3 regions of the Rahnella sp. WP5 genome follow, and region 3 is predicted to be linked to each of the others. Evidence: predicted binding sites of a transcription regulator. Region 3 holds the regulator's gene; each other region holds the start of a gene.
The links. The regulator PurR, encoded in region 3, represses purine synthesis genes. The targets are predictions, from matches to a motif close to CANGCAAACGTTTGCNTG.

Region 1: the regulator PurR is predicted to act here: its motif matches at 1,690-1,707, upstream of glyA (serine hydroxymethyltransferase).
Region 2: the regulator PurR is predicted to act here: its motif matches at 5,009-5,026, upstream of cvpA (colicin V production protein).

What each region holds. Positions count from the first base shown of each region.
Region 1 covers NZ_KN050720.1:754,796-764,630, forward strand. The annotation lists gene EX31_RS20580 (3-phenylpropionate MFS transporter) at 1-168, opposite strand, end outside; gene glyA (serine hydroxymethyltransferase) at 332-1,585, opposite strand; gene hmpA (NO-inducible flavohemoprotein) at 1,918-3,108, shown strand; gene EX31_RS20595 (c-type cytochrome) at 3,173-4,576, opposite strand; gene EX31_RS20600 (GMC family oxidoreductase) at 4,587-6,188, opposite strand; gene EX31_RS20605 (sorbitol dehydrogenase family protein) at 6,215-6,736, opposite strand; gene glnB (nitrogen regulatory protein P-II) at 7,156-7,494, opposite strand; gene glrR (two-component system response regulator GlrR) at 7,649-8,986, opposite strand; gene qseG (two-component system QseEF-associated lipoprotein QseG) at 8,983-9,738, opposite strand; gene EX31_RS20625 (sensor histidine kinase) at 9,738-9,835, opposite strand, start outside.
Region 2 covers NZ_KN050720.1:542,173-552,007, reverse strand. The annotation lists gene truA (tRNA pseudouridine(38-40) synthase TruA) at 1-604, shown strand, start outside; gene EX31_RS19595 (DedA family protein) at 664-1,332, shown strand; gene accD (acetyl-CoA carboxylase, carboxyltransferase subunit beta) at 1,595-2,509, shown strand; gene folC (bifunctional tetrahydrofolate synthase/dihydrofolate synthase) at 2,698-3,984, shown strand; gene dedD (cell division protein DedD) at 3,974-4,747, shown strand; gene cvpA (colicin V production protein) at 5,095-5,586, shown strand; gene purF (amidophosphoribosyltransferase) at 5,617-7,134, shown strand; gene EX31_RS19565 (UbiX family flavin prenyltransferase) at 7,265-7,837, shown strand; gene argT (lysine/arginine/ornithine ABC transporter substrate-binding protein ArgT) at 8,160-8,942, shown strand; gene EX31_RS19555 (histidine ABC transporter permease HisQ) at 9,049-9,735, shown strand; gene EX31_RS19550 (ABC transporter permease) at 9,732-9,835, shown strand, end outside.
Region 3 covers NZ_JQJR01000014.1:24,295-34,129, forward strand. The annotation lists gene EX31_RS26555 (cytochrome bd-I oxidase subunit CydH) at 104-223, opposite strand; gene purR (HTH-type transcriptional repressor PurR) at 527-1,552, shown strand; gene punR (DNA-binding transcriptional activator PunR) at 1,590-2,495, opposite strand; gene punC (purine nucleoside transporter PunC) at 2,632-3,843, shown strand; gene cfa (cyclopropane fatty acyl phospholipid synthase) at 4,204-5,355, shown strand; gene EX31_RS13850 (riboflavin synthase) at 5,434-6,087, opposite strand; gene EX31_RS13855 (MATE family efflux transporter) at 6,342-7,715, shown strand; tRNA gene EX31_RS13860 (tRNA-Val) at 7,937-8,013, shown strand; tRNA gene EX31_RS13865 (tRNA-Val) at 8,043-8,119, shown strand; gene pykF (pyruvate kinase PykF) at 8,667-9,835, shown strand, end outside.

The DNA.
Region 1 (9,835 bases), on a different contig from region 3:
CGTGCCAAGAAAACGGGCGACCAGACCCGCACCCAGCAACAAGCCGATGCTTTCGGAGGAGATCCCCTCACCTTTAAGCCACAGGCCCCAGAAAGGAAGAAAAATACCGTAACTGAAAAAATAGGTGAAATAACTGAGTGCAAGCCAGCGCGTGGAACGCAATTCCATAAATCCTCCGGTGTGAGGCCAATACTTTGACAAAGCTCACAATCGCTAGCAATCCGCAGACGCTTTCATACTCCCGTAATGTCTGCCAGCTCACAAATTCTGATACATGCCCATAAAAAAACCCGCCGTAGCGGGTTTTAGCAGCTTAACGGCTTCGCAAATATTACGCGTAAACCGGGAAACGTGCACAGATGTCGAGAACTTTCTGTTTAACGCGTTCGATCGTTGCTTCGTCGTTCACGTTGTCCAGCACGTCACAGATCCAGCCAGCCAGTTCGCGCACTTCAGCTTCTTTGAAACCACGACGGGTCACAGCCGGGGTACCGATACGCACACCAGAGGTCACAAACGGGCTCTTCGGATCGTTAGGTACGCTGTTTTTGTTCACAGTGATGTTAGCGCGACCCAGAGCGGCATCGGCTTCTTTACCGGTCAGATTTTTATCGACCAGATCCATCAGGAACAGGTGGTTGTGCGTACCGCCGGAAACCACTTTGTAGCCGCGTTCCAGAACCACAGCCACCATTGCCTGTGCGTTTTTAGCCACCTGCTGTTGGTAAGCTTTGAACTCAGGTTCCATCGCTTCTTTCAGTGCTACCGCTTTACCGGCAATCACGTGCATCAGCGGGCCGCCCTGACCACCCGGGAAGACAGCAGAGTTCAGTTTTTTGTAGAACTCTTCGTCGCCGCCTTTCGCCAGAATCAGACCGCCGCGTGGGCCAGCCAGCGTTTTGTGCGTGGTGGTGGTCACGATGTGTGCGTGTGGAACCGGGTTCGGGTAAACGCCCGCAGCAATCAGACCGGCAACGTGTGCCATGTCAACGAAGAAGTAAGCGCCAACGCTGTCGGCGATTTCACGCATTTTTGCCCAGTCAACGATACCGGAGAATGCAGAGAAGCCGCCGATGATCATTTTTGGTTTGTGCAGTTCGGCCTGACGTTTCACGTCTTCGTAATCGATGTCGCCGCTTTCGTCGATACCATAAGGCACCACGTTATACAGTTTACCGGAAAGGTTAACCGGTGAACCGTGCGTCAGGTGACCGCCATGGCCAAGGTTCATCCCCAGAATGGTGTCGCCCGGTTGCAGCAGTGCGGTATACACCGCGAAGTTTGCCTGTGAGCCGGAGTGCGGCTGAACGTTGGCGAAATCTGCACCGAACAATTCTTTTGCACGGTCGATAGCCAGTTGTTCAACGATGTCGACGTACTCACAGCCACCGTAATAACGTTTGCCCGGGTAGCCTTCTGCATATTTGTTGGTCAGTTGCGAACCCTGAGCCTGCATGACACGCGGGCTGGTATAGTTTTCTGACGCAATCAGCTCGATATGTTCTTCCTGACGAACAACTTCTTTTTCCATTGCTGCCCACAGCTCAGCATCATAATCGGCAATGTTCATTTCACGCTTTAACATCCGCATCTCCTGACTCAACAAACTAAAAATAAACGCCCCTTCCGGGTTCTGCGCCACAGTGTAAATGTTTAAGCGGCCTTCGGATAGGGTCAGTTTGAGGTTTTTAGGCAAACGATTGGCTCCAGATACAGCAAGGCTTTGATCTGCGAACATCTGTCCATAATCAAGGGATAAATATTCACCTGAACATGTACAAATTTCAGCTTTGTGACTCAGCCCCTGTCGGGAAAAGCCCTTACCCCTTTAGGGGGTGTTTACAGAAATAGTGGGTTTATATAAGATGCATTTAAAATACATGTTTAAATAAAATCATCACAGACAAGGTGTTCACCATGCTTGATTCAGCCACTATCGCCACCGTTAAATCCACTATTCCGTTGCTCGCTGCAACCGGTCCGAAACTGACCGCACACTTTTATGACCGTATGTTTGCGCATAATCCCGAACTGAAAGACATCTTCAATATGAGCAACCAGCGCAACGGCGATCAGCGTCAGGCGCTGTTTGATGCCATCTGCGCTTATGCCGCCAATATTGAAAATCTGGCGGCGCTGCTGCCTGCCGTGGAACGCATCGCGCAAAAACACACCAGCTTCACCATCCAGCCTGAGCAATACAATATTGTCGGCGCTCACCTGCTGGCAACGCTGGATGAAATGTTCAGTCCGGGTCAGGAAGTGCTGGATGCATGGGGCAAAGCCTATGGCGTGCTGGCGAATGTGTTTATTAACCGTGAAACCGAGATTTATCAGGACAGCGCAGAAAAAACGGGGGGCTGGCGCGGCACGCGTGAATTCCGCATCGCCGAAAAACAACCGCAGAGTGAACTGATTACCTCTTTCCTGCTGGAACCTGTCGACGGTAAACCGGTGGCCGACTTTCAGCCGGGGCAATATCTGGCGGTATATATCCGCGATGCCTCACTGGAAAATCAGGAAATCCGCCAGTATTCCCTGACCCAGGCACCGAACGGCAAAACCTACCGCATCGCGGTAAAACGCGAAGGGCAAGGTGCCGTATCCAACTTCCTGCATAATTTTGCGCAGCCGGGCGACATCATTCATCTTGCTGCCCCGCACGGTGATTTCTTTATGGATATCAGCGATACCACGCCGGTGGCGCTGATTTCTGCCGGTGTCGGCCAGACGCCGATGTTGGGTATGCTCAATACGCTGGCAGAACGCGGACATCATGCGCCGGTACAATGGCTGCACGCGGCTGAAAACGGTGCCGTGCACGCATTTGCCGGTGAAGTGACAAGCGCGCAGAAAAACCTGCCGCAACTGGAAAGCCATGTCTGGTATAACCGGCCACAGGCAAATGATTTACCCGGTGAAGATTTTCAGTATCAGGGGCTGATGGATCTGAGCAAAGTCAGCGCACAGCTGAGCGATCCGGCGATGCATTTCTACCTGTGCGGTCCGGTCGGCTTTATGCAGTTTGCAGCCAAACAACTGCTGGGGATGAACATCAGCGAAGCCAACATTCATTACGAATGTTTCGGTCCGCACAAAGTGATTTAATCCCTGCACGAAAAGAAAAGGCTGACACAGAATGTCAGCCTTTTTTATTGCTGTTCAGTACAGATTAATGACGACGTCGGCGACGTACAAAAAACAGCGCAATCAACAGGATAACCACCAGTCCCGCAATGCCCATGCCCCAGTGCGCCAGTTCAAGCAACGGCGAAGGTTTGCCACCTGCGCGCAATTCTTTCACGCGGTCAGATGTCACTTTCGCCTGATCGTTACCAAACTGCCGCAACAACTGATTGCTCAGCGTAGCGACCTGCGTATCCGACAGTAAATGCTCAAACGCTGGCATCGCGACATCTTTGCTTTCCGGCCCGCGCTGCACGCCATGCAAAATAACCATCACCAGGTTGTCGCTGTTCAGGTGCCCGAGCGCTGTATTATTGATCAGCGATGGCAGGCCACCGTCCTTGCTGCCACGGCCGTCGGGCTGATGGCAACTGGCACAATAGCCATCATAAACCTGCCAGCCAGTCATTTTATCGGCATCAGCCGGACGCGGAACACCACGCAAAGTATCGACATAATTCGCCGGTGATCCGAACTGGTCTGTAGCTCTCGCCTGCCCTTGCTGACTGACCGGCGTGGTCTGTTTCAGCCACACGGCAATGGCCTGCAAATCGCTGTCACTCAGATGGCTGAGGCTATGGTCGATCGCTTCCGCCATCGGCCCTGCCGCCTGCGCTTTACCCGGCGCGTGACCGGTTTTCAGGTAACCGGCGATCTCACCGGTGCTCCAGTTGCCAATCCCGCTGACCGCATCCGGCGTAATGTTCGGCGCGAACCAGGTGCCCAGACTGCTGCCGCCCAGCGCTTTATCGCCCTGTTCCGCCATCAGCGCATTACGCGGCGTATGGCAGGTGCTGCAGTGCGCCAGTGCCTCGCCGAGATACGCGCCACGGTTGACCTGATCGCTTTTCGACGGATCGGCTTTAAACGCGCCTTTTTCGAGGAACAGTAAATTCCAGCCTGCCATCGACAATCGCACGTTGAACGGGAACGGCAGCGCCGTCGGCGTTGACGGCACATCCACCGGCTCCACGCCCTGCATAAAGTAGGCGTACAGCGCTTTCATGTCGTCATCGCTGATTTTGGCATACGAGGTGTAGGGCATCGCCGGATACAGATTCGCACCATCACCGCGCACGCCATCACGCACCGCGTGTTCAAATTGCTCCAGCGTGTAATTGCCGATACCGTCTTTTTTAGACGGCGTAATGTTGCTCGAGTAAATAGTGCCCAGTGGCGTTGCCAGTCCGAGGCCACCGGCGAACGGTTTGCCGCCTTCGGTGGAGTGACAGGCCACGCAGTCCCCGGCGACCGCGACATATTCGCCTTTCCTGATCAGCGCATCCTGTTCCGGCGATAACGCGGCATAAGCTGTGCCCGCCGTCAGGCTCAGGCCAAAGGCCAGCAACGCGCCCGTCAGACGTTTTTGAGTTAAACGATTCAGAGTCATGTCAGTCAGCCTATAGCGCAGTTTTGGCAAGATGATCAGCAGTGCGTAACGCCAGTGCGACAGCGGTCAGCGTCGAATTGACCGTGGCCGAGGTCGGCATGACACCGGTACTGGTGATGAACAGATTTTCATGGTCATGAGTACGTCCGAACGCATCCACCACGGAATCTTTCGGGTCATGCCCCATGCTCATCGTGCCGGTAATATGCTGGTTGTTGCCGTAAACGCCCGGCTTGCTGAAGCGCAAATTGGTGCCGCCCATCAGTCTGGCGATCTCGGTATATTCTTTTACCGCGCGCGCCATACCGCGATGCACATAATCGTCCATGTGGTAAATCGCTGCCGGTTTCGGGATACCCAGTTTGTCTTTTTTGTCGCTGAGAATGATGCGGTTATCGTAATTCGGCAACTGCTCCATCACGTTTTTCAGGCTGGTCTGGTGCGAGGCACGGCGACGAATTTCGTTATCCAGGCTGATGCCGTAAACGCCTTCCGCCAGCAGATCTTGCGTTACCGACTGCACCTGAGATGAGTTGGCGATATCGATACGGAACGAGGCGTAATCTTTACGGAAATCGCCGTCGCGCAGGCTGTTGATAGACGCCGGACTCATTGGCCCGCGCCCCGCCCACAACGGTTCTTCGGTTTCGAAGGTCAGTGAGTTACTCGGGTGATCCATCAGATGACGCCCGACGGTGCCGGAACTGTTTGCCAGCCCGTCAGGATATTTATCGCTGGCGGAGATCAGCAGCAATTTCGGACTTTCGATGCCGTTGGCCGCCAGCACAAAGTTTTTCGCCGTAACTTTATGTTCGCCTTTATCCGGGTCGTAATAATGCGCGGCAACAATACGGCCTTTCTCGTCATGCTCCAGACGGTAAACCACCGCGCTGGTGATCAGTTTTGCCCCCGCCGCTTCCGCAGCCTGCGCGGCGATGCCGCCGTGATATTGCGCGTCAATCGGGCAAATCGGCATGCAGTTGTTATTACCGCAGCAGGCAGGACGCCCGTCATAGTTACGGCTGTTACGGGCGGTGGTGTTAACGATCACCTCATAACCGCCCGGTGCCAGACGCTCGCGGAAACGCTGTTGCAGCCAGGATTCAGCGACCGGTTCCATCGGGAAGGGCTGGCTGCGCGGTGAACCGTTATTCGGCGCACCGGACACGCCCATTTTCACTTCGGCTTCGTAATAAAACGGTTCCAGCTCATCGTACGACAACGGCCAGTCACGCCCGACGCCGTACAGTGTTTTAATCTTCATATCATTAGGCAGAACACGCCATGCCTGCGCCGCCCAGTGCCAGGTCGTGCCGCCCATAATGCGGATGTATTCCGCCGGGAAAGGATACGGTCCCTGCTGTTGCAGATAATCATTATCTTCCGGTTTATATACCGGATGCGGTGACCAGTCCGAGTACGGATATGGCGACATAAAGTCTTTTTTGCGCGGCGAATTACGGAAGTTTTCAGTCAGCGTACCGCTATCAATACGCGGGCCGGATTCGAGAATAATGACGGAGATGCCCTGTTTTGCCAGACGCTGTGCGACCAGCGAGCCGCAGATCCCCGAGCCGATGACGACGACGTCAGCGGAAAGTTGTTCACTCATTGTTTAACCCTTTTTGAACGTTATTTTCAGACAGGCTGTTTTGCCCAGGTGCCGTAAGCGCCGTAGGCATAACTCGGCGGGTTGAGGTGATCGCGAACCGCAACATTCATCAGCGCATTTTCATACGCCAGACAAACCGCCTGTTTGCCATCGCCGACCACGCCGAGATACCACGCCTGAAGAATGCTGCGCGGCAGTTTCGCCAGCGCGGGCTGCTGTGCATCCAGCGCTTTTTGCAGTTCAGCGGCATCAATGTGATTCGCCGTGATAAACGCCTGCAACGCCTGAACCTGTGCGGTGAAGTCCGGGTACAGCGCTAACATCGTCTGGTAATAACGTTCAGAAAGGGCCAGGTCCAGCCGGTCGTGACCGGTCAGATACCGCGAGAGTTGGGTGAAATCCTGTTTTGCCTGTGACAAACCGGCAACCGGCGCGGCATAGACCGGGCTGAGCAGCAGCTTATTCATCAACGGAACGGAAAGCGCCGCCAGTGCGCCCCCTAAAAATACGCGCCGGGAAATGCGTATGGGTTTTTCTGGTTGTGACATTGCAAAGCCTTCTGAATGGGTGTGAAAACCACGATCAACGGAGATCAATCCACACCAGTTCCGGCCGCCTGATACTTTCACCCTGAATTATTTTAGTGGGTGATTACAACGTATCTGACAGGTTATCTGAACTGGTATAACAACAAACGTGATTTTACTCTCACTTTTTCAATGAAGTCACAATAAAAACCCCACAAATTTCACACAAAACTAACAAATAGCATTTTTTGTGGTTATTGGCGGAGAGGAACTTTGGGGACTGATGAACAGAATTAACCGCTAAGAACTGGATAAACAAAGAGTTGAGAAGTGATGTGGTTAAAAAATGATTGGTATAACAAGACAGGAAGGAGGAAACGCGGAATAACAGAGGAAAAACTCAGGGCCGGTAACATCGTATTACCCGCCCTGATGAAACATTAAATCGCTTCTTCGTCCTGCTCGCCGGTACGGATACGCACCACACGCGCCACATCAAACACGAAGATTTTACCGTCGCCGATTTTACCGGTCTGCGCGGTGGTCATAATAGTTTCCACGCAGGTATCCACGATGTCATCCGCCACGACAATTTCGATTTTCACTTTTGGCAGGAAATCGACCATGTATTCCGCACCACGGTACAGTTCTGTGTGACCTTTCTGACGGCCAAAGCCTTTCACTTCGGTCACGGTCATCCCGGTAATCCCGACTTCAGCCAGTGCTTCACGGACATCGTCGAGTTTGAATGGCTTGATAATCGCATCAATCTTTTTCATGGCGGACCCTTATAATCATTCGTTTGCTCTCCGCCTTCCTGAGCGGCAGCATGGTTCACAATCTGGTTTCGGATGCCGGAGGCATGCGAAGGCGCTAAAGGTATCATAGTTCAGCGGCAGGAATGTACCTCAAGCCTCTGAAAGTAAATTCCCGTTACTCTTTAAAATCGGTCGCTTCTAATTCATGACGGGACAGCAACTTGTAAAACTCAGTGCGGTTACGCCCGGCAATACGTGCTGCCTGCGTCACGTTGCCTTTGGTGATTTGCAGCAACTTGCGCAGATAATTCAGCTCGAACTGATTACGTGCATCGGCAAACGTTGGCAGCGCGGTATTTTCACCTTCCAGCGCCTGTTGCACCAGCGCTTCGCTGATCACCGGTGCAGACGTCAGCGCCACACATTGCTCAATGACGTTCACTAACTGGCGCACATTGCCCGGCCAGCTGGCAGCCATCAGCCGTTTCAGCGCATCCGTCGAAAAACTGCGCACAAAAGGTTTATGTCGCTGCGCCGCAACACGCAGCAGATGATTGGCCAGCAGCGGAATGTCTTCTGATCTTTCACTCAACGTCGGCAGCTTCAGGCTGACGACATTGAGGCGATAAAACAGGTCTTCGCGAAACTCACCCTTCTCCATCGCTTTTGGCAAATCACGGTGCGTCGCAGAAATAATGCGCACATCCACATCGACATCCTGATTGCTGCCCAGCGGGCGCACCTTGCGTTCCTGCAACACGCGCAGCAATTTCACCTGCAGCGACAAGGGCATATCGCCGATTTCATCAAGGAACAATGTGCCGCCGGTCGCTGCCTGGAAAAGACCTTCACGGCTGCTCACCGCGCCAGTAAACGCCCCTTTGGCATGACCGAATAATTCGGATTCCAGCAACTGTTCCGGCAATGCGCCACAGTTAATGGCAATAAAGGCTTTCTTGCCGCGCGGGCTGGCACCGTGAATGGCCTGCGCCAGCACTTCTTTACCGGTGCCGCTTTGGCCGTTAATCAGCACGCTGACATCAGACTGTGCGACCATATTGGCCTGTTCAAGCAGACGCAACATAATCGGGCTGCGGGTGACAATCGATTCGCGCCAGCTTTCATCGACTGACGGGCTGGACTGCGCCAGCGCTTCATCGATAGCTTTATACAACGCATCGCGGTCAACCGGCTTGGTGAGAAATCCAAATACGCCCTGCTGGGTGGCGGCGACCGCATCGGGAATAGAACCGTGTGCCGTCAGAATGATCACCGGCATGCCGGGCTGGAATTTCTGGATTTCGGCGAAAAGCGCCATGCCGTCCATTTCATCCATGCGCAAATCACTCAGCACCAGATCAATACGTTCGCGATGCAGCAAACGCAACGCTTCAGCGCCGCTTTCCGCCGTGGTGACGCAAAAACCTTCGCTGGTCAGGCGCATGCCCAACAGTTTTAACAGGCTGGGATCGTCATCAACCAGCAATAAACTGGCAGCTTTACGTATCGTCATTTGGCGTTCTGATCCTTAGCGGGCGGCGCATAGGTTTCGGCAGGTTTGACCGGCTTACCGGATGTCGCTTTCGCAGGTACGCTGGCGTCGTTATCCGGCAAATCTCCCTGAATTTGTTTACGCGAGGAAAGCTGACGCTCAATGTCGGTCAGGTTTTCCAGTTTACGCCGCGTATCCGCAAGATTGTTTTCCAGCACCTGCTGTCCGGCGATCATCGTCTGAAGTTTTTCTTCATTCATCACCTGCTGACGGGCGTTGCGGGCTTTTTCATCCCCCAGCACCACCTGCAAATTCTGACGTTCACGCCATAACTGCACCAGCGGGCGAATCGAACCCGGCATCTGGCCACGGTACTCGCTCACTTTCGCCAGCAATGCGCGACGCTGTTGCTGATCGGGATCCGCACCGGCAAGCAGGATGCTTTGTTTAAACACCTGTTCCCAACTTGTGGCCGGGATCTGCTGCGCCTGGTAACGCGCCTGCGCATCACTCATCCGGTCAGCGCAGTCCATCGCCCGTAACCAGTACAGCGAATTGGTCAGCGCGTCGCTGTCATCCAGCGCCCAGAGGGTTTCACAGGGCGCAATGCGAAAGTCGATCACTTTGCTGTCAGGCACGACCTGATCGGAAACTTGCTGATAATAGGGATTACTGGCGGAATGCGGCGCGCAGCCTGCAAGCACCAGCGGTATGCTCAATAAGATTACCCGGCAGCGTAACAGCACATGCAGCCAGCCTGAAAATTTCATCATTATTCATTCTTCTCAGCCGTCAGGGGCAATTCGATACGAAAACAGACGTCCGCATCCTCAACGGCAACCAGTTGCAGCTCTCCATGCATGCGGCGAA
Region 2 (9,835 bases), on a different contig from region 3:
GCATTTTGACACGCCGGTGCTGCGCAAAGACGCGGCGTGGACGATGGGGGTGAATACCCATTTGCCCAAAGATATCGCTGTGCGCTGGTGTGCGAATGTGGGCGAGGATTTTCATGCCCGTTTCAGCGCCACCGCCCGCCGGTATCGATACGTTATTTATAACAACCGTTACCGTTCAGCGATTTTGCATGCCGGCGTGACCCATGTTCACATGCCGCTCGACGTCGAAAAAATGCAGCTTGCCGGTCAGGCGTTGCTGGGTGAGAACGATTTCACGTCTTTTCGTGCATCACAGTGCCAGTCGCGTACGCCGTGGCGTTATGTGATGCATGTGAATGTGAGCCGTCACGGCAGCTATGTGGTGGTCGATATCAAGGCTAATGCGTTTGTTCATCACATGGTGCGCAATATCGTGGGGAGCCTGGTGGAAATCGGTGCCGGTAATCAGCCTGTTGGCTGGATGGGAGAACTACTGGCAGCGAAAGATCGCAATCTTGCGGCAGCTACGGGCAAGCCTGAAGGGTTATATCTGGTCTGCGTGGATTACCCTGAGAAATTTGCGCTGCCTCAGGTGAATATGGGACCCCTGTTCCTCGAAGATTAAGGAACGGATCAAGCGATTGTTTAAATGGGCTGTTAAACCGGAAAGAGGTGGAAAATCAAATGGGTTTTATTCACTTTGTCATTGATTTCATTTTGCATATTGATGTGCATTTAGCGGAGCTGGTTGCGCAGTATGGCATCTGGGTTTACGGCATTTTATTCCTGATTTTGTTCTGCGAAACCGGTCTGGTGGTGACACCTTTCCTGCCGGGTGACTCATTATTGTTCGTAGCAGGTGCGCTGGCGGCGTTGCCGGGCAACGACATGAACGTTCATCTGATGGCGTTCCTGATGGCGATTGCGGCGATACTCGGCGATGCGGTGAACTACACTATCGGACGGGTATTTGGTGAACGTCTGTTCAGTAATCCTGATTCAAAGATTTTCCGTCGCAGTTATTTGGACAAGACGCATAAGTTTTACGAGAAACATGGCGGCAAAACGATTATTCTTGCGCGCTTCGTGCCGATCGTCCGCACGTTTGCACCGTTTGTGGCCGGTATGGGGCATATGTCTTACCGCCATTTCGCTGCGTATAACGTGATTGGTGCACTGGTTTGGGTGCTGTTATTTACCTATGCTGGCTACCTTTTCGGCGATCTGCCGATTGTTCAGGAAAATCTGAAATTACTGATCGTGGCAATCATTGTGGTTTCCATCCTGCCGGGTGTGATTGAAATCTGGCGGCACAAACGCGCAGCGGCCAAAGAAAAGCGTCAACAGGATTAATTCCGTACGTTTTTTACGCAAGCGCTTTAAAATTTAAGGCATTAAACCTGAGGGTAGGACCAGTTTTTTATCCACAGTGTCTGGCCGTTATGGTTTAATGAGCGACAATTTATGGTCTGTTCCTGCGAACAACCCTTCTGTGGCGCGGTGTGTGAGGTTTTTTATCACCCCGTACACAGGCGATTTTGGGTAGGTTTCAGGGGACTTGTTACAGCATGAACAGCGGACTGGCTTCGGCCGGGTTCAAACAGAAAGGTTATCGATGAGCTGGATTGAACGAATTCTTAGTAAGAGCACTGACTCGCAAACCCGTAAGGCAAGTATTCCTGAGGGCGTCTGGACTAAATGTGACAGCTGCGGGCAGGTCCTTTACCGCGCCGAGCTTGAGCGCAATCTCATGGTGTGCCCTAAGTGCGACCACCATATGCGCCTTACCGCGCGTATGCGTCTGTCCACTTTCATGGACGAGGGCAGTGAGATTGAGTTAGGCAGTGAGCTTGAGCCTAAAGATGTTCTGAAGTTTAAAGATTCCAAGAAATACAAAGATCGTCTGGTTGCAGCACAAAAAGAAACCAACGAAAAAGACGCCATGGTCGTCATGAAAGGTACGCTGTTTGGCATGCCAATCGTGGTCGCATCGTTTGAATTTGCTTTCATGGGCGGTTCAATGGCGTCCGTCGTGGGCGCACGTTTTGTGCGTGCCGTTGAGCAGGCACTGGAAGATAACTGCCCGCTGGTCTGTTTCTCTGCCAGTGGCGGCGCCCGTATGCAGGAAGCGCTGATGTCGCTGATGCAGATGGCGAAAACCAGTGCAGCACTGGCGAAGTTACAGGAACGTGGCCTGCCATACATTTCTGTACTGACTGACCCTACGATGGGCGGTGTTTCTGCCAGTCTGGCAATGCTGGGTGACATTAACGTCGCGGAGCCGAAGGCGCTGATCGGTTTTGCCGGTCCACGTGTTATCGAGCAAACCGTTCGTGAAAAACTGCCGCCGGGCTTCCAGCGCAGTGAATTCCTGATCGAAAAAGGTGCGATTGATATGATCGTACGTCGTCCGGAAATGCGCGCCAAACTGGGCAGCGTTCTGGCGAAACTGACCGGGCAACCGGAGCCGAAAGTGGCTGACGTCCATGTTGCTGTCAACGGTTCTGCCGCTGACAACCAGGATGCCTGATCGAACAGGGTAAACGCCGGTCAGTTATTCGGGCGGCCACCGCGTGTTGTGCCGCCCACACTGTTTTTCTGCAAAACAGACAGCCGTGCTTTTACTCTGTTGGTGTGATCTGACAAAGAGGGCATTGCCTGCTGTCACAGTCTGGTGATGTAGTGTCGAAGTGAACCTGACAAGGTTGAACGGGACTCATGCAAAATCAACTTATTCCCCAAGCCACGTCGCCTTTGGCCACGTGGCTTTATTATCTTGAACATCTCCACTCTCAGGCTATTGAGCTTGGCCTTGACCGGGTCAAAGCGGTTGCCGCCAAACTCGACTTACTGACGCCAGCGCCGCTGGTTTTCACCGTGGCCGGAACCAATGGTAAAGGCACCACCTGCGCGACGCTGGAATCCATCCTGATGGCGGCGGGTTACCGTGTGGGCGTTTACAGCTCCCCGCATCTGGTGCGCTACACTGAACGTGTCCGTATTCAGGGGGAAGAATTAGCGGAATCTGCGCATTGCGAATCTTTTGCGGGGCTGGAAGCTGGCCGTGGCGATATCTCGCTGACCTACTTTGAATACGGCACATTGTCGGCGTTGCAGCTGTTTAAACAGGCTAAGCTGGATGTGGTGATACTTGAAGTCGGGCTGGGCGGTCGTCTGGATGCGACTAATATTGTCGATGCCAGCGTGGCTGTCGTCACCAGTATTGCGCTGGATCATACCGACTGGCTGGGATCTGACCGCGAAAGCATTGGCCGCGAAAAAGCCGGTATTTTCCGCGCCGGTAAACCGGCCGTGGTTGGTGAGCCGGATATGCCACAATCCATTGCTGCGGTTGCGCAGGAAAAACATGCGGATTTACACCGCCGCGATGTGAACTGGCATTTTTCTGCGGATGCCGGACAGTGGCGCTGGGCAGCGCGGGAAGAAGGTAATGAGGTTAACGTGCTGGAAGGTTTACCGTTGCCGAATGTACCGCTGGCTAACGCCGCGACCGCGCTGGCTGCACTGCATTATTCAACACTGGATATTCCTGAAGCCGCGTTGCGCAGCGGTTTACAGCGCGCTGCTTTGCCGGGACGTTTCCAGACGGTGAGTGAATCGCCGCGGCTGATCCTGGATGTCGCGCACAATCCGCATGCGGCAGCGTATCTGGCCGGACGTCTGGCGGAACAGCCGCGAAAGGGTGGCAAAGTGCGTGCCGTCGTCGGAATGTTGAAAGACAAAGATATTGCCGGTACGCTGGCTTGCCTGTCGCCGCAGGTGGATGAATGGTATTGCGCGCCGCTGGAAGGCCCGCGCGGGGCCAGTGTCGAAGAACTGACCGTCCATCTGCCGCAGGCGCGCCAGTTTGATGATGTGGAGTCTGCCTGGAAACAGGCTATGCAGGAGGCGGCTCCTCAGGATATTGTGATTGTCTGCGGCTCGTTCCATACCGTAGCTCACGTAATGGATGCTATAGACACGGGGAAAACCAGTGGCAAGTAAGTTTCAAAATCGTCTGGTCGGGACGGTCATTCTGGTGGCACTGGGTGTCATCATTTTGCCTGGTTTACTCGACGGCAAGAAAAAGCATTACGAAGACGAATTTGCGTCTATTCCATTGGTGCCAAAACCGGGTGATGTTGAGGAACAGGACTCGGTGCCACCGGTCACGCAATCTTTGCCTGCTCAGCCGCCGGAAGGTGCCGATCAGATGATGAATGGTGAACAGGACGATACAAGTCCTGCCAATAACACCAACGCCGCCAATCATGGCAATGTGGCGCCGGGTAATACCACGATAGAAGCGCCGCCGGTCACCACACTGCCTGAGCAGAAAAAAACGGTGCAGCCTGCTCCTCAAAAACCCAAAGTGATCGAACCGAAACCGATGGTGGAAGCGAAGCCAACGGTGAAACCGAAGCCGGTCGAACAGCCAAAACCGGTTGAGCAACCGAAGGCCGTTGCTGAACAGCCAAAACCGGTTGAACAGCCGAAGGCTGCGCCGGCAGAAAAAGCGCCGACAGGGCAGTCTTATGTGGTGCAGCTTGGCGCATTGAAAAATGCCGCCAAAGCCAATGAGATTGTGGCGAATTTGCGGTTGTCTGGTTTCCGTGCTTACACAGTGCCTGCAACACCGGTACAGGGGCAGATCACGCGCCTGTACGTCGGCCCGGATGCCTCGAAGCAAAAACTCGAAGCGTCACTTCCGCAACTGCAACAGCTGAGCGGATTGGGTGGGCAGGTTCGCGCATACTCCGCACACTGACTTTGCTCCTCCCCCTGCGAAGGGGGAGGCGGGGAGGGGGTTTAGCGGGCAACGCCAGATTCAACGTTGCCATTAATACCCCACCCCAACCCTCCCCTTCGCAGGGGAGGGAGTCGTTAAAACATAAAAAATACCACGGAGGGCACAAGCGATTTGTGCCCTTTTTCTATAAGATCCTCTGGTTGGATTTTTATAGGTTTATGCTGCGATTGAGGTTTTTTTAATCGCTATTATTAATTTGTCTGACCGGCTGATTTCCCCTACGCAAACGTTTTCTTTTTCTGTTAGAATTCGCCGCGAACTGGATGCCGGGGCAGATGTGACTGGATTAGACACTGGAATAGTTAATGGTCTGGATTGATTACGTCATTATTGCGGTTATCGGATTTTCTGCTTTAGTCAGTTTGATCCGTGGCTTTGTTCGTGAGGCTTTATCGCTGGTAACCTGGGCTTGCGCCTTTTTTGTTGCCAGCCATTATTACCCTTACCTCGCCATCTACTTCACACGTTTCGAAGATGAGTTAGTTCGAAACGGGATCGCAATTGCCATCTTGTTCATCGCGACGTTGATCGTAGGTGCAATTGTCAACTATGTGATTGGTTCACTGGTTGAAAGAACCGGGTTGTCCGGCACTGACAGGGTGTTAGGTGTGTGCTTCGGCGCACTGCGCGGGGTGTTAATTGTCTCCGCGATGCTGTTCTTCCTCGATACTTTTACCGGTTTTTCGCAAAGTGAAGACTGGAAACAATCCCAGTTGATCCCACAGTTCAGTTATATCATCAGGTGGTTCTTTGACTACCTGCAGAGCACGTCGAGTTTCTTGCCAAAACATATTTAGTTTTGGCAGCGCTGAAGAGGAAAAGACAACATGTGCGGTATTGTCGGTATCGCCGGTTTCATGCCGGTAAACCAGTCGATTTATGACGCGTTAACGGTGTTACAACACCGTGGTCAGGATGCCGCAGGCATCACCACCATCGACGCGAATAATAACTTCCGTTTACGTAAAGCGAATGGCCTGGTGAAGGATGTTTTCGAAGCCCGCCATATGCAACGCTTACAGGGCAACATGGGTATCGGCCATGTGCGCTACCCAACGGCTGGCAGTTCCAGCGCTTCAGAAGCTCAACCCTTTTACGTCAACTCTCCGTTCGGCATTACCCTTGCCCATAACGGCAACCTGACCAATGCTCACGAATTGCGCAGCAACCTGTTTGAAGGTCAGCGCCGTCATGTGAACACCACGTCCGATTCTGAGATTCTGCTCAATATCCTGGCGAGTGAACTGGATCGTTTCCAGCATTACCCGCTGGAAGCTGACAACATTTTTGCTGCGGTTGCCGCAGTGAATCTGAAAATCCGTGGTGCCTACGCGTGTGTGGCGATGATTATCGGTCATGGCATGCTGGCGTTCCGTGACCCGCACGGTATCCGTCCGCTGGTTATTGGTAAACGTACGCTGGAAGATGGCCGTAATGAGTACATGGTGGCTTCTGAGAGTGTGGCACTCGATACGCTGGGCTTTGAGTTCCTGCGCGACGTTGCGCCGGGTGAAGCGGTGTATATCACCGAAAAAGGTCAGTTGTTCACCCGTATGTGTGCCGAGAACCCGCAGTACAATCCGTGCCTGTTCGAATACGTGTATTTCGCGCGTCCGGATTCCTTCATCGATAAAATTTCCGTCTACAGCGCCCGAGTTCGTATGGGTGAAAAGCTGGGCGCGAAAATTGCCCGTGAATGGGAAGACCTGGATATTGACGTGGTGATCCCGATCCCGGAAACCTCCTGCGATATCGCGCTGGAAATCGCCCGCATCCTGGATAAACCGTACCGTCAGGGATTTGTGAAAAACCGCTATGTCGGCCGTACCTTTATCATGCCGGGCCAGCAGGAACGCCGTAAATCTGTACGCCGTAAACTGAATGCTAACCGCGCTGAATTCCGTGATAAAAACGTGTTGCTGGTGGATGACTCCATCGTGCGTGGCACCACCTCTCAACAGATTGTTGAGATGGCGCGTGAAGCCGGAGCGCGACGTGTTTATCTGGCCTCTGCGGCACCGGAAATTCGTTTCCCGAACGTGTACGGTATCGATATGCCAAGCGCGAACGAGCTGATTGCCCATGGCCGTGAAGTCAGTGAAATCAACCAGATAATTGGTGCTGATGCCTTGATCTTCCAGGATCTGAGCGACCTGATCGCCGCAGTGAAAGAAGACAATATGGATATCGAGAAATTCGAATGTTCAGTTTTCGATGGTGTTTACGTCACCAAAGACGTTGACCAGAACTATCTGGAATACCTCGAAGCCCTGCGCAATGACGACGCTCAGGCGTTGCGTGGCCAGCAGGAAGCTGAAAACCTTGAGATGCACAACGAAGGCTGATTAGCCGGTTGCTGACATCCGCATAAACGCGCCCCTCCGGTGAACACCGGGCGGGCGCGTTTTTTTATGCCTGAATTTATGTCAGTATTGGCACCATCGGGTCCGGGTTCATTTTTCTAAGGCAGTGTTCATGAAACGACTTATCGTCGGTATTTCCGGCGCCAGCGGCGCAATCTATGGTGTCAGGCTCTTGCAGGTATTGCAGAGCGTACCTGATATCGAAACACATCTGGTGATGAGCAATGCGGCCCGCCAGACGATGACACTGGAAACCGATCTCACACTACGCGACGTTCAGGCGCTGGCCGATGTGGTGCATGATTCCCGCGATATCGCGGCCAGCATTTCTTCCGGTTCTTTTAAAACTGCCGGAATGGTGATTTTGCCCTGCTCGATCAAAACGCTTTCCGGCATCGTAAACAGTTACACCGACGGTCTGCTGACCCGTGCAGCCGACGTGGTGTTGAAAGAGCGCCGCCGTCTGGTGTTGTGTGTGCGTGAAACGCCGCTGCATCTCGGCCATTTACGGCTGATGACCCAGGCCGCTGAACTGGGTGCTGTCATTATGCCGCCGGTTCCGGCGTTTTATCATCGCCCGGCCTCGGTGGAAGATATCATCGATCAGACGGTAAACCGGGTGATTGATCAGTTTGATATCGAACTGCCGGAAGACTTATTTGTTCGATGGCAGGGCAGTCGTTAAACTTTCACGTCCCAATACGCACTCATTTCGCGCACTTTAGTTACATTGCACCAACAATGATCACAATTTGATTCATTGGGGTGCAGTGTTAAACCTCCCTTCAGCTATCCTTCCCTCAGACCTTTGAAAACTTTCATTATCCCGATGCTTTTTTGACCGGTTTTCACTCTCTCGCTGCGGAAAGTCGCGATGCGGAGAAACGGCACGAAAAGTGCATGAGAAAATCTGGCAAAAAGCCATTTGCATCGTTCAGCAAACTATAAAAAGACGTTCATTCACGCACACACAACCACAACAGATGAATAATCACTGAGGCTAATGTATGAAAAAGTTGTTCAAGGTTCTCCCGCTGGTTCTGGTCTTAGCCAGTGCAGGTAGTGCATTTGCTGCCGTGCCTAAAGCAATTAATATCGGTACTGATCCGACTTACGCCCCATTTGAATCAAAAGACTCCAGCGGCAAGCTGGTTGGTTTTGATATCGACCTGGCCAACGAGATGTGCAAACGTGCAGCCATTAAATGCACTTACGTTGAAAGTGATTTTGATGCGCTGATCCCGTCCCTGAAAGCGAAAAAGATTGATGCGATTATTTCCTCATTATCCATCACTGAAAAACGCCAGCAGGAAATTGATTTCACAGAGAAACTTTACGCCGCTAACGCCCGTCTGATCGCGCCTAAAGGTTCTAAAGTTCTGCCTACTCTGGATGCGCTGAAAGGTAAAAATGTCGGCGTTCTGCAGGGTTCCACTCAGGAAGCTTATGCCAACGCGATGTGGCAGCCAAAAGGCATCAACGTAGTCGCTTACCAGAACCAGGATCTGATTTATGCGGATCTGGCTTCCGGTCGTCTTGACGCGGCATTCCAGGATGAAGTAGCAGGCAGCGAAGGCTTCCTGAAACAAGCTGCAGGTAAAGATTACGCGTTTGCTGGCCCGTCAGTTAAAGACGATAAATTCTTCGGCGTGGGCACCGGCATGGGGCTGCGTAAGACGGATACTGACCTGAAAGACGCACTGAATAAGGCATTTGACAGCATGCGTAAAGACGGGACTTACGACAAACTGGCGAAAAAATACTTCGACTTTGATGTTTACGGCGGCTGATACGCGTCGTGAGATGTGCCAAAGGGGGCGGTGTGCCGCTCCCTGCGGTTCTGACGCTGGCCGTCTTTTTGTCTGCGCAGGGATCCACTAAAGACAGGAAAAAACCATGCTGTATGGGTATTCCCAGGTAATTATCCAGGGCACGTTAGTGACACTGGAGCTGGCGATTTCGTCAGTCATTCTGGCGCTGGTGATAGGGTTAATCGGCGCGGGCGGGAAACTGTCAAAGAACCGGATCGTGTCTGGTTTTTTTGGTTGCTACACCACGCTTATTCGCGGCGTACCTGATCTGGTATTAATGTTATTGATTTTCTACGGGTTGCAGATTGCGCTTAACAGCGTCACCGAATCACTGGGGTTGACGCAAATTGATATCGATCCGATGAGCGCCGGTATTATCACGCTGGGCTTTATCTACGGGGCTTATTTCACTGAGACGTTCCGTGGTGCGTTTATGGCGGTCCCGCGTGGACAAATCGAAGCTGCGACGGCTTTCGGGTTCAGCGGTTCACAGATTTTCCGACGAATTTTATTTCCGGCCATGATGCGTTTCGCGCTGCCGGGCATTGCCAACAACTGGCAGGTTATCCTCAAAGCCACCGCGCTGGTGTCATTGCTGGGCCTGAATGATGTGGTGAAAGCCACGCAACTGGCCGGGAAAGGCACTTATCAGCCGTTCTATTTTGCGATTGTGGCGGGAGTGGTTTATCTGGTTTTCACCACGCTGTCGAACGGCGTGCTGGTATGGCTTGATCGCCGTTATTCGCTGGGTGTGAAGAGGGCTGATCTATGATCGAAATTTTACAACAGTACGGTATGTCTTTGCTCTACAGCGATGGCTACCGTTTTACCGGTCTGGCGATCACCCTGTGGTTACTGATCAGCTCTGTGGT
Region 3 (9,835 bases):
TTCTGCAGGGAAGAGTATCGGCGGTAACGGCCACTGCGTAAAATTGAAAAGGGCGATTCCTGTAACAGGAATCGCCCTTTTTTATCGCGGTTCACTTACTGAATCAGTTCATCACCGCAGTGAAGCTGAAAGCGATAATCATAAGCAAAGCGCATACCGTGGTGATCAACGATAATTTCAGGTTGCTGTCCATCAAACCCCCTTTCGGATCAAATTGTGGCATTTTTTAAGCCACACTAATTGTGTGCCAACGCATTTTCGCATAATTAACATTTAAAATCTTGTGCTGAATGACAATGTATCCCTGAGAATTTTACTTCCACTTTCCTGCATTATAAGAGAAAATTGTCGGTTAACACGCCTGTGTGCCGGTTGATTTCACCCGAGAGTATTTCACGCCTCATTCTGAAGAATCCACCCAACGATTTCACTGCCCTTTTAGAAGCCAGCAGTGAGATCCACGCAAGCAAACGATTAACATAATGCTAACGTGCTGAAACACGTGAGTTCAGGAGTCATTGTTTACATGGCAACGATTAAAGATGTCGCAAAGCGCGCTGGCGTTTCCACTACAACCGTGTCGCACGTCATCAATAAAACACGTTTCGTCGCCGAAGAAACCAAAGAAGCGGTTCTCCTTGCAATCAAAGAGTTACATTACTCGCCGAGTGCTGTAGCCCGCAGTCTGAAGGTCAATAACACCAAAACGATCGGTCTGCTTGCCACCTCCAGCGAAGCGCCCTATTTTGCCGAAGTGATTGAAGCCGTAGAAAACAGCTGCTTCTCCAAAGGCTATACGCTGATTTTGTGTAACTCGCATAATAATCTGGAAAAACAACAAGCCTACCTGCAAATGCTGGCGCAAAAACGCGTCGATGGCTTGCTGGTGATGTGCGCGGAATATCCTGATGAGTTGCTCAATATGCTCGAGGAGCACCGTTCGATCCCAATGGTGGTCATGGACTGGGGCGAAGCGCGTAAGAACTTCACCGACAGCATTATTGATAATGCTTTCGAAGGGGGTTACATGGCCGGGCGTTATCTGATTGAACGCGGTCATCGTGATATTGGGGTGATCCCGGGCCAACTGGCACGTAATACCGGCGGTGGCCGCTTCCAGGGTTTTGTGAAAGCACTGACTGAAGCCAATATTCCGCTGCGTGACGAATGGGTAGTTCAGGGCGATTTCGAGCCAGAATCGGGCTATCAGGCGATGCATAAAATTCTGATGCAGAAGCACCGCCCGACTGCCGTATTCTGTGGTGGCGATGTGATGGCAATGGGCGCAATCTGTGCCGCAGACGAACTGGGCCTGCGCGTTCCTCAGGATATTTCCGTGATCGGTTACGACAATGTGCGTAACGCCCGCTACTTCTCCCCCGCGCTGACAACCGTGCATCAGCCGAAAGAACGTCTGGGTGAAATGGCCTTTACCATGTTGCTGGACAGAATTGTCAGTAAGCGTGAAGAGTCTCAGACCATTGAGGTGCATCCGAAACTGGTCGAACGCCGTTCCGTAGCCGATGGTCCGTACCGCGATTACCGCCGTTAACAGATATCGAACGCCTGCAGATGCAGGCGTTTTTTTTCTAATCGCGCAGCCATTCCTGATTCATGGTTTCTGTATCGCCCATATATTCCAGCAACCAGGCCAGCGAGGGTGACGGATTGCTTTGATCCCATGTCAGGCAACACGGGCTGTCGGGAAACGTATTTTCCAGCGTCAGCACCTGCAACTTTTTCTGTTCTATCCACGGCGTGACGCGATGAACCGGCATCATACCCACGCATAAGCCCTCGGTCAGGCATTCCAGCGCGCAGGTCCAGTCTGGCACGACCAGCCGCCGCTGGTTATCCAGCGTCCATGTATCCCGCTTAGGCAATGTCCGGGAGGTGTCTTCCAGACAGAGTGCAGGATAAGGCCGCAACTCATCATCATTCAGCGCGCCGGATAACTGCGCAAGCGGATGTTGCGGGCTGACGACGCAATGCCAGTCCATAAATCCCATGTCACGAAAACTGAAGCCCCCGCCAACCGGTATCGCGCGTGTAGCACCGATCGCCACGTCTGCCCGCCCGTCAACCAGCGCATCCCAGACACCATTAAACACTTCTGAGTGAATAATGAGTTCGGTGTCCGCAAAATGGCGGTAGAAATCGAGCACCAGACGCCGTGTCCGTGCGGGTTTTACAATCCGGTCAACCGCCACACGTAATTCGCCGCGCCAGCCGTTCGCCACCTGCTGACACTGCCGGCGCGTGGCTATCATTTTTTTTGTCAGAATCCGCGCTTCATCGACAAAAACCTTTCCCGCAGGCGTCAGTACCACGTCACGATGGCGACGTTCAAACAACGGCACGGCCAGCCACTGCTCAAGCTGACGGACGGTATAGCTGATAGCAGAAGGCACGCGGTGCAAATCTTGCGCTGCCGCACTAAAACTACCCGTTCTTGCCACGGCATCTACCACTTCAAGGGCGTATTCTGACCACATAATTCAGCCTTCAATATTTTTGATAGCAGAGTGCAAATATTAGCGTTTCACAAGCCTGTTATCAAAGCGTTAAACTCCGCCTCCGGTATGTAATCTGCATCACATCATCTGCAATAAATAAATTAACGAGACGATAATGAAACCCTCCTTTGGATTTATGCTCTATCTCGCGGGACTGAGCATGCTGGGCTTTTTAGCCACTGATATGTATCTGCCTGCGTTCAGCGCCATGCAAACCAGTCTGATGACCAGCCCCGGGATGATCAGCGCAAGTCTGAGCATTTTTCTCGGCGGATTTGCTCTCGGTCAGTTGTTATGGGGGCCGTTGTCAGACAGGATCGGCCGTAAACCGGTATTGCTTCTTGGTCTGACACTGTTTGCGGTCGGTTGTCTGGGCGTTATCTGGGTTGAGAATGTACGCGCCCTTCTGGCCCTGCGCTTCTTACAGGCGATGGGCGTTTGTGCCGCCGCAGTCACCTGGCAGGCAATCGTTGTTGACCGTTTCTCTGCCGATGTGGCAAAAAAAACCTTCGCCAGCATTATGCCGTTAGTGGCTCTTTCTCCGGCACTGGCACCATTACTTGGTGCGTGGGTACTCAATCATTTTGACTGGGAAGCCATTTTTGCTCTGCTGACCGCAGTCGCCGTCGTCCTGGTGCTGACGACGCTGACTCTGCGTGAGAATAAACCTGCAAAACAAGCGAAGGCTGATAAAACAGGGTTTGCGACGTTACTGAAATCGCCTGTTTACAGCGGGAATGTCATGATTTATGCCGCCTGTTCAGCCGGATTCTTTGCGTGGTTAACGGGTTCACCGTTTATCCTGAGCGACATGGGTTATTCACCCGGTGCCATCGGGCTGAGCTATGTCCCGCAGACTATTGCTTTCCTGCTTGGTGGTTTTGGTTGCCGTGTTGTGATCAGCAAGCTGGACGGTAATAAAATTCTGCCATGGTTACTGGCGGGTTACGGCGTCAGTATGGTGACTTTGTTCTGTGTTGCCATGTTCACGGATGCCGGGCTGATTAGCCTGCTGCTCCCTTTCTGTCTGATGGCTTTGGTGAATGGTGCAACCTACCCAATTGTTGTCGCAAATGCATTAATGCCGTTTCCTGCTAATACAGGCAAGGCGGCAGCATTGCAAAATACGCTGCAGCTCGGGCTGTGCTTCCTTGCCAGCTTGCTGGTTTCCGCATTTATTGTGCATCCGCTCATGGCGACAGTCACGATCATGCTGTCTACACTATTGTTGGTAGTTTTGGGCCGCTGGCTCTCTTTGCAGCATGAAAGCCCGCAAGACAATGGACAGGAATCAGAGCAGGAAGCTCAGACAAGGCATGCTAATTAATAGTGATAATACCCTGATGTAACAGTCACTTAACGGGCATTTTCATTCATCACGATTAACTATTGAGAATGCCTGCCAGCGAGCCTATACTCAACAAAACCAAATAAAATAGCACTTTTACAAAACTTTTATCACATACTTAAGCCAGACGCGCGGACAGTGTCACACTTATTTTTTTGTACTTTTTCAAGGATGATTTTCCTGCACGTCTTACGGCGCGCAGGCGTTCTTCTTAATTTCCTCTGTTGGTGTCGAATATCGGGCGAGGCGCTAGTCGTCTGTTCTCATAAAGACCTGCAAAAATAGCCTTTGCTTTTCCCGGCAGGTTAATAAGTCAGAAGAGAAAGTGATGGAGAAGCTATGAGTTCATCGTGTATAGAAGATCAAAGCATTCAGGACAATCAGTGGTACCGGATCGCCAGTGAAATGCTGGCGATGGCAGATATTCAGGTAAACGGTAATCGTCCTTTCGACCTTAAAGTAAAAAACACTGACTTCTTTAAGCGTGTTTTACAGGAAGGTTCTCTGGGCCTCGGTGAAAGTTATATGGACGGTTGGTGGGAATGCGACCGTCTGGATATCTTTTTCCAGCGCGTTATTCGTGCCGGTTTGGAAAGTAAACTCCCCCACCATTTTAAAGATACTTTACGTGTCGCCGCAGCACGCCTGACCAATCTGCAATCCCGCAAACGGGCGTGGATTGTTGGCAAAGAGCATTATGATCTGGGCAACGATTTATTTACTCTGATGCTCGACCCGTACATGCAATATTCCTGCGGCTACTGGAAAGAGGCCACTACGCTTGAAGAAGCACAGGAAGCAAAACTCAAAATGATCTGTGACAAGCTGCAATTAAAACCGGGACAGCGCTTGCTGGATATCGGTTGCGGCTGGGGTGGATTATCAGAGTTTGCGGCAAGAAATTATGGCGTGAGCGTTGTGGGTGTCACGATTTCTGCTGAACAACAAAAACTGGCTCAAAAACGCTGTGAAGGGCTGGATGTCACAATCCTGCTGCAGGATTACCGTGACCTTAATGATCAGTTTGACCGCATTGTTTCTGTCGGGATGTTTGAACATGTGGGTCCGAAGAATTATCAGACCTATTTTAATGTCGCCAAACGCAATATCAAACCTGACGGCATTTTCCTGCTGCACACCATCGGTTCTAATAAAACAGACCTTAATGTCGATCCGTGGATTGATAAATACATCTTCCCCAACGGTTGCCTGCCGTCGGTTCAACAAATTGCACAAACCAGTGAGTCATTATTTGTAATGGAAGACTGGCACAATATCGGCGCTGATTATGACCGCACGCTGATGGCGTGGAATGAACGCTTCCAGAAACACTGGCCGGAACTGGCGGAAAAATACGGTGAACGTTTCCACCGCATGTTCACCTACTACCTGAATGCCTGCGCTGGTGCTTTCCGCGCCCGGGACATTCAGTTGTGGCAAGTCGTCTTTAGCCCACAAGGCGTTGATGGCGGAATGCGCGTACCACGCTGATAGTTGTATGCGTTAGCTAATAAAAAACCGGACACTGAATGTCCGGTTTTTTTATGTCAATAAAGGGTCTGAGATAACTTATTCGGCTTTATCAATCATCGCCTGTGCCGTAGCGATCGCCGCTTCACGACTGGCTAATACGCGTTCGACCGTATCGACAATCGCCTGAGTTTGCGGATCGATTTCGATATTAATTTTGTCGCCCAGACGTTTCATGCCCAGCGTCGTGCGTTGCAAGGTTTCCGGAATTAAATGGACACAGAAACGGGTGCGGGTCACTTCACCGATGGTGAGACTAATACCGTCGATACCGATATAACCTTTATGTAATACATATTTCATCAAATCTTCATGCGGCATACGGAACCAGATCTGACGGTTATTTTCTGACGTCAGGATTTTTGCCACTTCCGCCGTACAAATAATATGACCAGACATTAAATGTCCGCCAATTTCATCATTAAAACGCGCTGCACGTTCCAGATTAACTGAGTCGCCCTCTTTCAGTTCGCCCAGATTTGTCAGGCGCAGGGTTTCTTTCATCAGATCAAAACTCACCAGGTCGCCGTTCACTTCAGTCACCGTCAGGCAGCAACCGTTATGTGACACCGATGCGCCGAGTTGCAGGTTATCCAGCATATCTTCAGGTAAACGAACAACATGGGTACGGAAATTGGGTTTCTCGTCGATCGATACGACCGTGCCGGTTCCCTGTACAATTCCGGTAAACATAGCCTTTTCCTCAATGTTTGAATCTGTTGTATTAAAACGTCACTCCGTTCAGTTTGCCGCAGAATTAATTGAAAGCCAAATCTCTGCAAGAAGAAATAGCACCGTCTGCTTCAATTCCATTATTTAACCAACTATTAACAGCTTTGTTTGCTTAAAAATACCGACAATGTACAATCTTCGGACTATTACTCTCTGTTTAATGCCATCTGTTGTGGCGTTTTTTATTCAATATAATCAAGAAAAAAGGTGTATCTGTGCAGAAGTACCTTGCAGAAGCGCGGGTTTTGTTAGCGCTTGCCATCCCGGTCATCCTTGCGCAAATAGCCCAGACATCCATGGGCGTTGTGGACACAATAATGGCGGGATCGGTCAGTGCCACGGACATGGCTGCCGTCGCTGTCGGCACCTCAATCTGGTTGCCGGCGATTTTATTCGGACACGGTTTACTCTTGTCACTGACACCAACCATCGCGCATTTAAATGGAGCCGGGCGTCGCGATAAAATTGGTCATCAGGTTCAGCAAGAATTCTGGCTGGCGTCGGGGGTTTCGGTGCTGATCATCGCGGTGCTGTCACAGTGCGACCATATTCTTAGCCTGATGCATAATATTGATCCCGAACTGAAAGCAAAAGCCGTCGGCTATCTGCATGCCATTATGTGGGGCGCTCCGGGCTATTTATTCTTCCAGGTGCTGCGTGACCAGTGTGAAGGTTTGTCAAAAACCAAGCCAGGCATGGTGTTCGGCTTTATCGGTCTGCTGGTGAACATTCCTGTGAATTACATTTTTATTTACGGAAAGTTCGGTGCGCCCGCGCTCGGTGGCGTCGGCTGTGGTGTCGCCACGGGGACCGTATATTGGGTCATGTTCTTCATCATGCGGATTTACGTACGTCGCAATCGTGCCCTGCGCGATACTCAGCCGCATTCGCGGTTTGCGAAACCCGACTGGCCGACATTGCGCCGTCTGATCCAGCTCGGTATGCCAATCGCACTGGCATTATTTTTCGAAGTGACACTGTTTGCGATCGTTGCCCTGCTCGTCTCCCCACTTGGGATCGTGGCTGTCGCCAGTCACCAGATTGCGCTCAACGTCGGTTCCCTGATGTTCGTCATTCCGCTGTCTTTAGGTGTCGCCGCCACGATTCGTGTGGGTTCGCGGCTGGGTGAATCGTCGGTTGAAGGCGCGAAGATTGCGGCTTATACCAGTATAGGAACGGGAATTATGATGGCCTGTTGCACCAGTCTGACGGCCATCATTTTCCGCGAGCACATTGCCTCCCTTTATAATGACAGCCCGGAAGTCGTCACTCTGGCTTCCCATCTTCTGATTTTTGCTGCGCTGTTTCAGATTTCAGATGCGATTCAGGTTATCGGTAGCGGCATTTTGCGGGGTTATAAAGACACACGTTCCATCTTCTATATTACGTTTGTCGCTTACTGGGTGCTGGGCCTGCCGGTAGGGTACGCTCTCGGACTGACCGATATTCTGGTTCCGCAGATGGGCCCCAGCGGTTTCTGGTGCGGATTTATTCTGGGGCTGACCTTCGCAGCGCTGATGATGACATTGCGGATGCGCTGGTTACAGAAGCAACCGTCTTACACCATTTTGCAAAAAGCGGGCCGTTAATCCCCCCGGCTTCATCCGCGTGCTGTGAATATCTGTTCCGGCGCGCGGATTTTTCAGCCATTGCGCTGGCTGTTATGTCTAAAAAAACAACGCAATGCACATAAGCTCGGCAGTCACGCACAATATGACAGGAAAATGTCTTTTTTCCCTTGCCAGTATTCAGAGAGGTCGTTAATATTCGTCCCCGTCGCCAACACTGGCTGATGAAAAAGAAAAACGATGCGTCCGTAGCTCAGTTGGTTAGAGCACCACCTTGACATGGTGGGGGTCGGTGGTTCGAGTCCACTCGGACGCACCATCTTTCTTAGCAGTACCGTTGCATATTGTGCGTCCGTAGCTCAGTTGGTTAGAGCACCACCTTGACATGGTGGGGGTCGGTGGTTCGAGTCCACTCGGACGCACCAAAGCAACTTTCTGAACTCTCCCTTGTGCATCAAACTCCCTGGAACGACCTGAACCTCTCTGCTGGCTTTTATTTTCCCTGAGAAATTTACGTTAAGTCATCCGTTTGTATTTTTTAAGATTATTTCCCGTATGTATCATTTTTGACACTTGCGTGAACAAACCGTTATCACTTCTGCTTTCACCCCTGCCCGCATTGGATAATTTCAAAACAACGTTCCGAAATCTGCCCTAAGCTTGCGCCGCATCACGTTTTTTATTTGGTTTCCCAACCTGTTCCCCTCTATAATACGCATCGTCTCTTCGATTGAATGGTTTCAGCCCCTTGATCTGTCGATATCGCACTTACAAAAGCATCACCACTCCAGTAGCGATGATAAATCGCACAAATCGCTATGCTTTGGCTGAACTTACTACACCATTCCTTGCACAGTCTTCTACGCTTAGTAATGATTTGCTTCAATCAGGCACCACCTCAATTCCGCGCGGGCAGCGATGCTGTCAGGCAAACACTTTTCCAATCCATCACAACTTGTAGATAAAATCGTCATGAAAAAGACCAAAATTGTTTGTACCATCGGACCGAAAACTGAATCCGAAGAAATGCTGACCAAGCTGCTTGATGCAGGCATGAACGTTATGCGTCTGAACTTCTCTCACGGTGATTATGAAGAGCACGGTCAGCGCATTCAAAATATCCGCAACGTGATGGCGAAGACCGGTCACAAAGCGGCAATTCTGCTGGACACCAAAGGTCCTGAAATCCGCACCATGAAACTGGAAGGCGGCAAAGACGCTTCTCTGGTTGCGGGTCAGACTTACACTTTCACCACGGATCAAAGCGTTATCGGTAACACCGAACGTGTTGCGGTTACCTATCAGGGTTTTGCTGCTGACTTGAAAATCGGCAACACCATTCTGGTCGATGACGGCCTGATTGGTATGGAAGTGACCAACGTCACCGAAACCGACGTGACCTGTAAAGTGCTGAACAACGGCGACCTGGGCGAAAACAAAGGCGTTAACCTGCCAGGTGTTTCTATCGCACTGCCAGCGCTGGCTGAAAAAGACAAACGTGACCTGATCTTCGGTTGCGAGCAAGGCGTTGACTTCGTCGCGGCTTCTTTCATCCGTAAACGTTCTGACGTTCTGGAAATCCGTGAACACCTGAAAGCACACGGTGGCGAACACATCCAGATCATCTCCAAAATCGAAAACCAGGAAGGCCTGAATAACTTCGACGAAATCCTCGAAGCGTCAGACGGCATCATGGTTGCCCGTGGTGACCTGGGTGTTGAAATTCCGGTTGAAGAAGTTATCTTCGCGCAGAAGATGATGATTGAGAAATGTAACCGTGCACGCAAAGTGGTTATTACCGCTACGCAAATGCTCGATTCCATGATCAAAAACCCACGCCCTACCCGTGCAGAAGCTGGCGACGTAGCTAACGCCATCATCGACGGTACCGACGCAGTGATGCTGTCTGGTGAAAGTGCGAAAGGTAAATACCCGCTGGAAGCTGTAACAATCATGGCTACCATCTGTGACCGTACTGACCGCGTAATGCAAAGCCGTATTGATGGCCAGAACGAAAATCGCAAGCTGCGTATCACAGAAGCGGTTTGTCGTGGTGCTGTTGAAACTGCAGAGAAACTGGACGCGCCACTGATCGTCGTTGCCACCAGCGGCGGTAAATCAGCAAAAGCCGTGCGTAAATA